Thiocapsa bogorovii: one gene and its partner. The protein of the gene in region 2 interacts with the protein of the main gene of each other region in a pairwise test. Links are inferred from orthologs where the notes say so. Each region holds a gene or a part of one and is shown on either strand. Other genes may lie near its edges.

Region 1 (3,615 bases), 170 kb from region 2 along the record:
GGGCAGCGTTCTCGGGCTCGTCGCCGCCGCCTGCTTCGCCGCCGCAAGCGTGTTCGGGCGGATCGGCATCCAACTGAGCGATCCACTCTCGTTTGCCGTGGTCGTCGCTATCGTCAATCCGCTGGTCATCTTCGTTCTCTTCAGCCTTCGCGACCGGGGTTTTTATCGGCAGATCTTCACGCCGCAGGCGCGCCGTCGCATCCGGCCTCTGCTCGTCCTCGGAGCGCTGTTTGCGCTCATGCGCATCGCCGACCAGATTGCGCTCAGCTTGACGCTGGCCTCCTACGCCATGGCTGTGAAGCGCACCGCCGGGATCTTTTCCGTCGTTCTCGGGCGTTGGTTCTTCAACGAGCACCATGTGGTCATCAAGCTGGTCGGCGCCGCCGTCATGCTGCTCGGGGCGGTGGCCTTGACGCAGAAGTAGATTCGGCAATGTGGCCTCGACGGCATTCGGCAAAGGGCCGGGGGGAGACGCCGGGCCCGCCGTCGGGATTGGTGTAAGATCGGCGCGTCAGATTCCGAGTCCGAGACCTGGATGTCCATCGTCGTCCTTGCCGAGAAGCCGAGCGTCGCCCGCGATATTGCGCGGGTGCTGGGTGCTCGCCGCAGGGGCGAGGGGTTTCTGGAGGGCAACGGCTATCGGGTGACCTGGGCGATCGGGCACCTGATCCATTTCGCCGAGCCCGATGAGTACGGCGAGGTCCAGGGTGTCGACTGGGGCGGGCGGTGGTCGGCGAATCAGCTCCCGATGATCCCCGAGGCGTGGAAGCTCAAGACATCGAAGCAGACCGCGGCCCAGTTCAAGATCGTCAAGGCGCTCATCACGGCATCCGACACCGAGCGTTTGGTGTGCGCGACGGACGCCGGCCGCGAAGGCGAGCATATCTTTCGTCTCATCTATCGGCATGCCCGCTGCGAGAAGCCGTTCGACCGACTCTGGATTTCAAGCCTGACCGACGAGGCGATCCGCGAGGGTTTTCGGGGGTTGCGCCCCGGCCAAGCCTATGACCACTTGGCCGATGCGGCGCGTGCCCGGGCACAGGCGGACTGGTTGATCGGCATGAACCTCACTCGGGCCTACACGGTGCACAACCGCGTGCTCTGCACCATCGGCCGCGTTCAGACGCCGACCCTGGCGATGATCGTCGCCCGCGATCAGGCAATCGCGAGCTTCACCAAGGCATTCTTCTACGAGCTGGTCGCGCATCTGAGCACATCGGATGCGGCGCGCTTCGACGCCCGCTACACCCGCGACGGCGAAACCCGCATCGAGAAGAAGGAGGAGGCCGACCGGCTCCATCGCGAGTTGAGCCCCCATCGTACCGGTCGGGTCGGGAAGGTCGAGAAGAAGATCCGTACGGTCCGCCCGCCACCGCTCTACGACCTCACCAATCTGCAGCGCGACGCCAACCGACGCTTCGGGTTTACCGCGGCGCAGGTGCTCGAACACGCCCAGTCGCTCTACGAGACCCACAAGCTCATCAGCTATCCGCGCACCGAGAGCCGCCACATCTCCGAGGATATGCTGCCCCAGCTGCCGGGCATCCTGAAGGGTCTGCAACATCCGCTTGCCGCGGAGGCCTTGGATCGGCTCGAAGGTGGGCATCGGTTGGGCAAGGCGTACGTGGACCGCACCAAGCTGACCGACCATCACGCCATCCTGCCCACCGGCAAGACGCCTTCTCCCGACCTCCCGCTCGCGCTGCACAAGATCTACGACCTGGTGGTCACGCGCTTCGTCGCCGTGTTCCTGCCGGACCAGCGGATCGAGGAGACTCGCGTGGAGATCGCGATCGGCGATGCGACCTTCCTCGCGCGCGGCGCCTTGGTGCTTGAGCCCGGCTGGAAGCGCGCCGAGACCGGCGGGCGTTCCGAGTCGAGCGGAACGGACGCGGCCGGCACGGACCAGACCGGCGTGGACCAGACAGGCCTGGACCAAACCGGCGAGTCCAAGGTCCTGCCGCCGCTCGTGGAAGGCCAACAGCTCAAGGTCGACGGCCTGGAGGTGCAGGAGAAGGAGACGCAGCCGCCGCGTCACTACGATGATTCGACACTCTTGGCCGCCATGAAGAACGCGGGCCGCGAGATCGAGGACGATGCCTTGGCGGCGGCCATGAAGCAATCCGGTCTGGGTACACCGGCGACGCGTGCCGAGATCATCGAGAAGCTGATCCGCACCCGCTACGTCGAGCGCCGCCGCAAGCAGTTGCATGCCACGGCCAAGGGCGTCGCGCTGATCGGCCTCGTCGCCTCGCCGTTGCGCAGTCCGGAGCTGACCGCCGAGTGGGAGCAGCGGCTCAAAGACGTCGAGCATGGCGAGCTGGCCGTTGATGTCTTCTACCGGGATATTCTCCGGTTTTTGCGTGAGCTGGTGCCGCAGATCGCGCAGGGGCCGGCGATGTCGGCTGATCAGGCCGCATCGGAGCGTTCAACGGGGCCGGGTAGGCGAGGCGCAAAGGGTGCGAGAGGTGCTAAGCGTACTGGAACGGCAAAGGCAGGACGCGCGGGCAAGACCGGGCGGTCGAGCCGCGGTGACGCTTCGGGTGGATCGCCCGGCGTGCAGGCGACGGGCCTCGGTGCCTGTCCGGTCTGTCGCGAGGGAGAGATCACCGAGAACGCTCGGGCCTTCGGTTGCAGCCGCTATCGCGAGGGCTGCGGCTTTACCATCTGGAAAACGGTCGCCGGTTTGGCCCTGTCGGAGGATCAGGTCCGCCGACTCATCGCGCAGGGCAGTCTTCCACGCATCGAGGGTTTCACCTCGAAGACGGGCAAGTCCTTCGGCGCCGGATTGCGTCTGGATGCGGCCGGGAAGGTCCTCTTCGATTTCGAGGCCACGGAGATGCCCGTCGAGAGCGGACAGGGGACTCACAAGGGTGGTCGGTCTACACGTGGGAGGTCGGCGACTCCGGCGACCACGCGGATCTCGAAAAGCGAGAAGGCCGGCCCTGCTCGTCCCCCTTCGATTCGCGATAAACCCCCCGTCTGCCCGAAATGCGGCCAAGGCAGGATCATCGAAGGCCGACGCGGCTTCGGGTGCAACCGCTTTCGCGAGGGCTGCGATTTCGTGGTCTGGAAGGCGTATGAACACCGGGATCTGGACGAAGGAGACATTCGTGACCTGATCGAGCACGGGCGGACGCGGCCGATCGAGGGCAGGGCGGCCGGCGTCGGTCCGGTCCGGCTGCGTCTCGATGCACAGTGGCAGGTGGTGACCGAGGCCATTACGGCCGATGCGCCCGAGGAGGGCTCCTGATCAACCCCTCGCGGGCTGAACGGGGCTTTGATGGAATCAGGTGCGAGCCGCGTCCTTTACGGTGGCTGCCCGGTGCCCCTGAAATCACCACAGGCGAAATCACCACAGCCGAGTACGGGGCTTTCAGACATCCGCCTTGTCGCGAATCCGACAGACGCCTGATCTTCTCTCGTTAAAACAAAACTATAGTGATTGGCATAACGCCTGCTTAAGAAGCTCCAAAGCGAACGCCTTCGGAGCCTTCATGAAGCAAAAAGAGATCGCTGCGCTGCTCGACGAGCCGGCCTGCGCGCACAACACCAAGGACAAATCGGGCTGTGCCAAGCTCAAGCCCGGGGCGACGGCGGGCGGCTGTTCGTTCG
Region 2 (3,308 bases):
CGTCGGCGCGATCGGCCGGCCGGATACGGCGCGGATCCAGGTGGCAGCTCGTCTGACCCGGGCGATCCCGGAACCGCTCGCGCGCGCCGCCCGCTCCACCGAGTGGGTCATGACGGTGGTCTGCTATCTGCTGATCGACCAGGACCCCGATGTACGCGAGCACCAGCTCTTGATGGTCGCCGAGACGCTCGGCAGCGAGGGCGAGCGTCAGGTGAGCACCCTCCTCTCCGCGGTACCGAGCCTCGCCGCGGATCTGCGTATCCCGCTGCTCGAGATCGCCTTCCCGACCCTGCGCCGTCGTCCTCAGACCGAGCTGACCCGCTTGATGGCGCTGCTCGATCGGCTGATCCATGCAGACGGGCGAATTGATGTCTTCGAGTATGTCCTCGCACGCCTCCTCGCCCGGCAGATTCAGGACACCATCGCCCCGACCGATGCGCACAGCTCCGGAACCACCCGACTGTCCGATTGCGAAGACGAGACCCGTGACCTGCTGATCATCCTAGCGGTGCACGGCAACCCGGATCAGCGCGCCGCGCGGACCGCCTTCGCCGCCGGTCTGGCGTCGCTCGGGATGCGTCCGCGCGAATTGGCAGCAATCGCAGCAGAGCACTGGCCGGATCGCCTCGACCGCGCGCTCGCCAGACTCGATCGGCTACGCATGGACGACAAAGAGCGCCTGCTCCGGGCGCTGATCGCGACGCTGAAGCACGCCGGGATCAACCGGACAGAGATCGAGCTACTGCGCGCCGTCGTCTCGGCGCTGCATGTCCCTCTGCCGGTATTGGACTGATGTCGCGCCCCGGGATTCGACGTGCGCCGAGCGCTGCAGCGCTCGCCGCGGCGCGCACACCGGCCGAGTTGCTCTCCAGACTCTATGCGAATCGCGGTCTGCATGACGCCGAGGAGGCTGCACCCGGACTCTCGGCACTCCACCCTGCAAGCGCACTGCGCGGGATCGATCAAGCGGTCGATCTGTTGGTGCACTACATCCGCGGCGGCGGCCATCTTCTGATCGTCTCGGACTATGACGCCGACGGTGCGACCGGCGGCGCCTTGGCGGTCCGGGGTCTGCGCAGCCTGGGTGCGGCTCAGGTCTCTTACCTGATCCCCAGCCGGTTCGCGTTCGGCTACGGCCTGAGTCCGGCAGTGGTGGACGCCGCCGCACCACGCCGGCCGGATCTCCTGATCACGGTCGACAACGGCATCGCCAGTCTCGCCGGGGTGGCGCACGCGGCGGAGCTGGGCATCCCGGTCCTGGTGACGGACCATCATCTGCCCGGCGAGCGGCTCCCGGACGCCGCCGCGATCCTTAATCCCAATCAGCCGGGTTGCAATTTCCCGAGCAAGCACCTGGCCGGAGTCGGTGTCGTCTTCTATCTCCTGGTCGCCGCACGTTCCCGTCTGCGCGAGCAGGGCTGGTTCGGTGCAAGTCGACCCGAGCCCAAACTGGCGGATTTGCTGGACCTGGTCGCCCTGGGCACGGTTGCCGACGTGGTAACCCTGGACCGCAACAATCGGATCCTGGTCGAGCAGGGACTCAGACGCATCCGCGCCGGGCGCTGCAGCCCGGGCGTCCGCGCACTCCTGACGATCGGCGGGCGGGACCCGAGCCGGGCGACGGCGACCGATCTGGCCTTCTGCGCCGCGCCTCGACTCAACGCGGCCGGTCGGATCGAGGACATGTCGGTGGGTGTCGAATGTCTGCTGAGCGACGACCCGCAGGTCGCCGCGGACCTTGCAGCGCGTCTCGACGCCCTGAACCGACGCCGCCGCGAGATCGAGGGCGAGATGAGGGACGCGGCCGAGTCCTCGCTCGCGCGGCTTTGTCTGGACGGCGACGCACTGCCGCCCGGACTCTGTCTCTTCGGCGAGGACTGGCACCAGGGCGTCTCGGGGATCGTCGCGGCGAGGATCCGCGAGCGGTATCATCGTCCCGTGATCGCCTTTGCGAACGGCGGTGACGGATTTCTGCGAGGCTCGGCGCGATCGGTCGACGGGGTCCATGTCCGAGACCTGATCGCATGGGTGGATCGGCAAGATCCGGGCTTGATCGAGCGCTTCGGCGGGCATGCGATGGCGGCCGGCCTCAGTATTCGCCCGGAGGCCTTGCCCCGGTTCCGAGAGGCGTTTGCGGAGGCCGTACGCACAGTGGCAGGCGACCGGCCGCCGCAGCCGGAGATCGCATCCGACGGTGCGCTGCCGCAGCGGCTCATGACCTTGGAGACCGCAGAGACCCTGCGCGTGGCCGGCCCCTGGGGAAAGGGCTTCCCGGAGCCCCGTTTCGACGGGACCTTCGATGTCTTAAGCGCACGTCTGGTGGGAGAGCGCCATCTCAAGCTTCGTCTTGCCGGAGCTGCCGCCGAGGGAGGACCGATCGAGGCCATCGGCTTCAACCTGGGCGAGCAGATCTCGGAGGCCGGCGGCGCCGTGCGGCTCGCCTACCGACTGGACGTCAACGACTACCGAGGCAACCGCTCGGCACAATTGATCCTCGAGCATCTGGAGCCGGCCGCATGACGGATCTTGAATCGCAAAGGCGCAAACAGCGCACAGGTTTTGTTTGACGTGATCACGCCGGCCGCCCGGTCGGGGCCCGACGCTCCTCTGCGGCGAGGCGCGAACCGCATCGCGGCGTGCCGGTGCGGTTCGCAGGCTCACCGCACCCTACGCGGCTTATTTTTGGATTTCGCGATGAACGCTACGATCGACGACGAAGACGGGTATGAGGACGAAGAGCGCGGCCCGAGTAAGAGCCAGCTCAAGCGCGAGAAGCTGGCCCTGCAGGCCTTGGCCGAGCGGATGGCCGGGATGCCTCGGGCCGAGCTGGAACGTCTGAACCTCAGTGCCGCGACCTGGGCGGCCTTGGACGAAACGCCTCGGATCAAGGATATCCGCGCCCGCGGTCGCCACTGGAAACGTATCGCCAACCTGCTGGAACGCGAGGACATGGCCGCCGTCCACGCCCTGGTCGACCAGGCCGAGGACCGCGAGCGCCAGGCCGCCGCGCATCTGCATGCGTTGGAGCGATGGCGCGAGCGACTCATCGCCGACGACGAGGGCGCGCTGAGCGAGTTCATCGACGCATGCCCGAATGTCGACCGCCAGCAGCTGCGCACCCTGATCCGCGCCGCGCAACGCGACCAGGAGCGCGGCCGGCCAGATGCACCGCGCAAGCTGTTCCGCTTTCTGCGGGACAGCCTGGAGTCCAACCCGCACGCATAGCATGGTAGAGCACAGCGAAACCCATCCTACGCGTGAGTAACAAGTCAGAAATACGTTGAGCACCGAATCTGATCGTTGCCGAT

What was found. The genes of interacting proteins can lie anywhere in the genome.
Region 1: the proteins of recJ (region 2) and LT988_RS18540 interact in binary tests that used the Escherichia coli proteins (3 or more experiments, as listed by UniProt). The link is inferred for Thiocapsa bogorovii from one-to-one orthologs.

The regions. Positions count from the first base shown.
Region 1 is NZ_CP089309.1:4,182,397-4,186,011, forward strand. Bases 147-3,453 are described here. They hold LT988_RS18540 (type IA DNA topoisomerase), read left to right. Parts: upstream 147-535; coding sequence 536-3,253; downstream 3,254-3,453. Other genes in these bases: LT988_RS18535 (DMT family transporter), read left to right, coding at 147-424. Also shown: more of LT988_RS18535, read left to right, coding at 1-146; nitrogenase iron-molybdenum cofactor biosynthesis protein NifE, read left to right, coding at 3,498-3,615.
Region 2 is NZ_CP089309.1:4,011,402-4,014,709, reverse strand. The notes cover bases 157-3,156. They hold recJ (single-stranded-DNA-specific exonuclease RecJ), read left to right. Parts: upstream 157-792; coding sequence 793-2,520; downstream 2,521-3,156. Other genes in these bases: yjgA (ribosome biogenesis factor YjgA), read left to right, coding at 2,695-3,156; LT988_RS17810 (M48 family metallopeptidase), read left to right, coding at 157-793. Outside these bases: more of LT988_RS17810, read left to right, coding at 1-156; more of yjgA, read left to right, coding at 3,157-3,225. UniProt on the Escherichia coli protein: Single-stranded-DNA-specific exonuclease.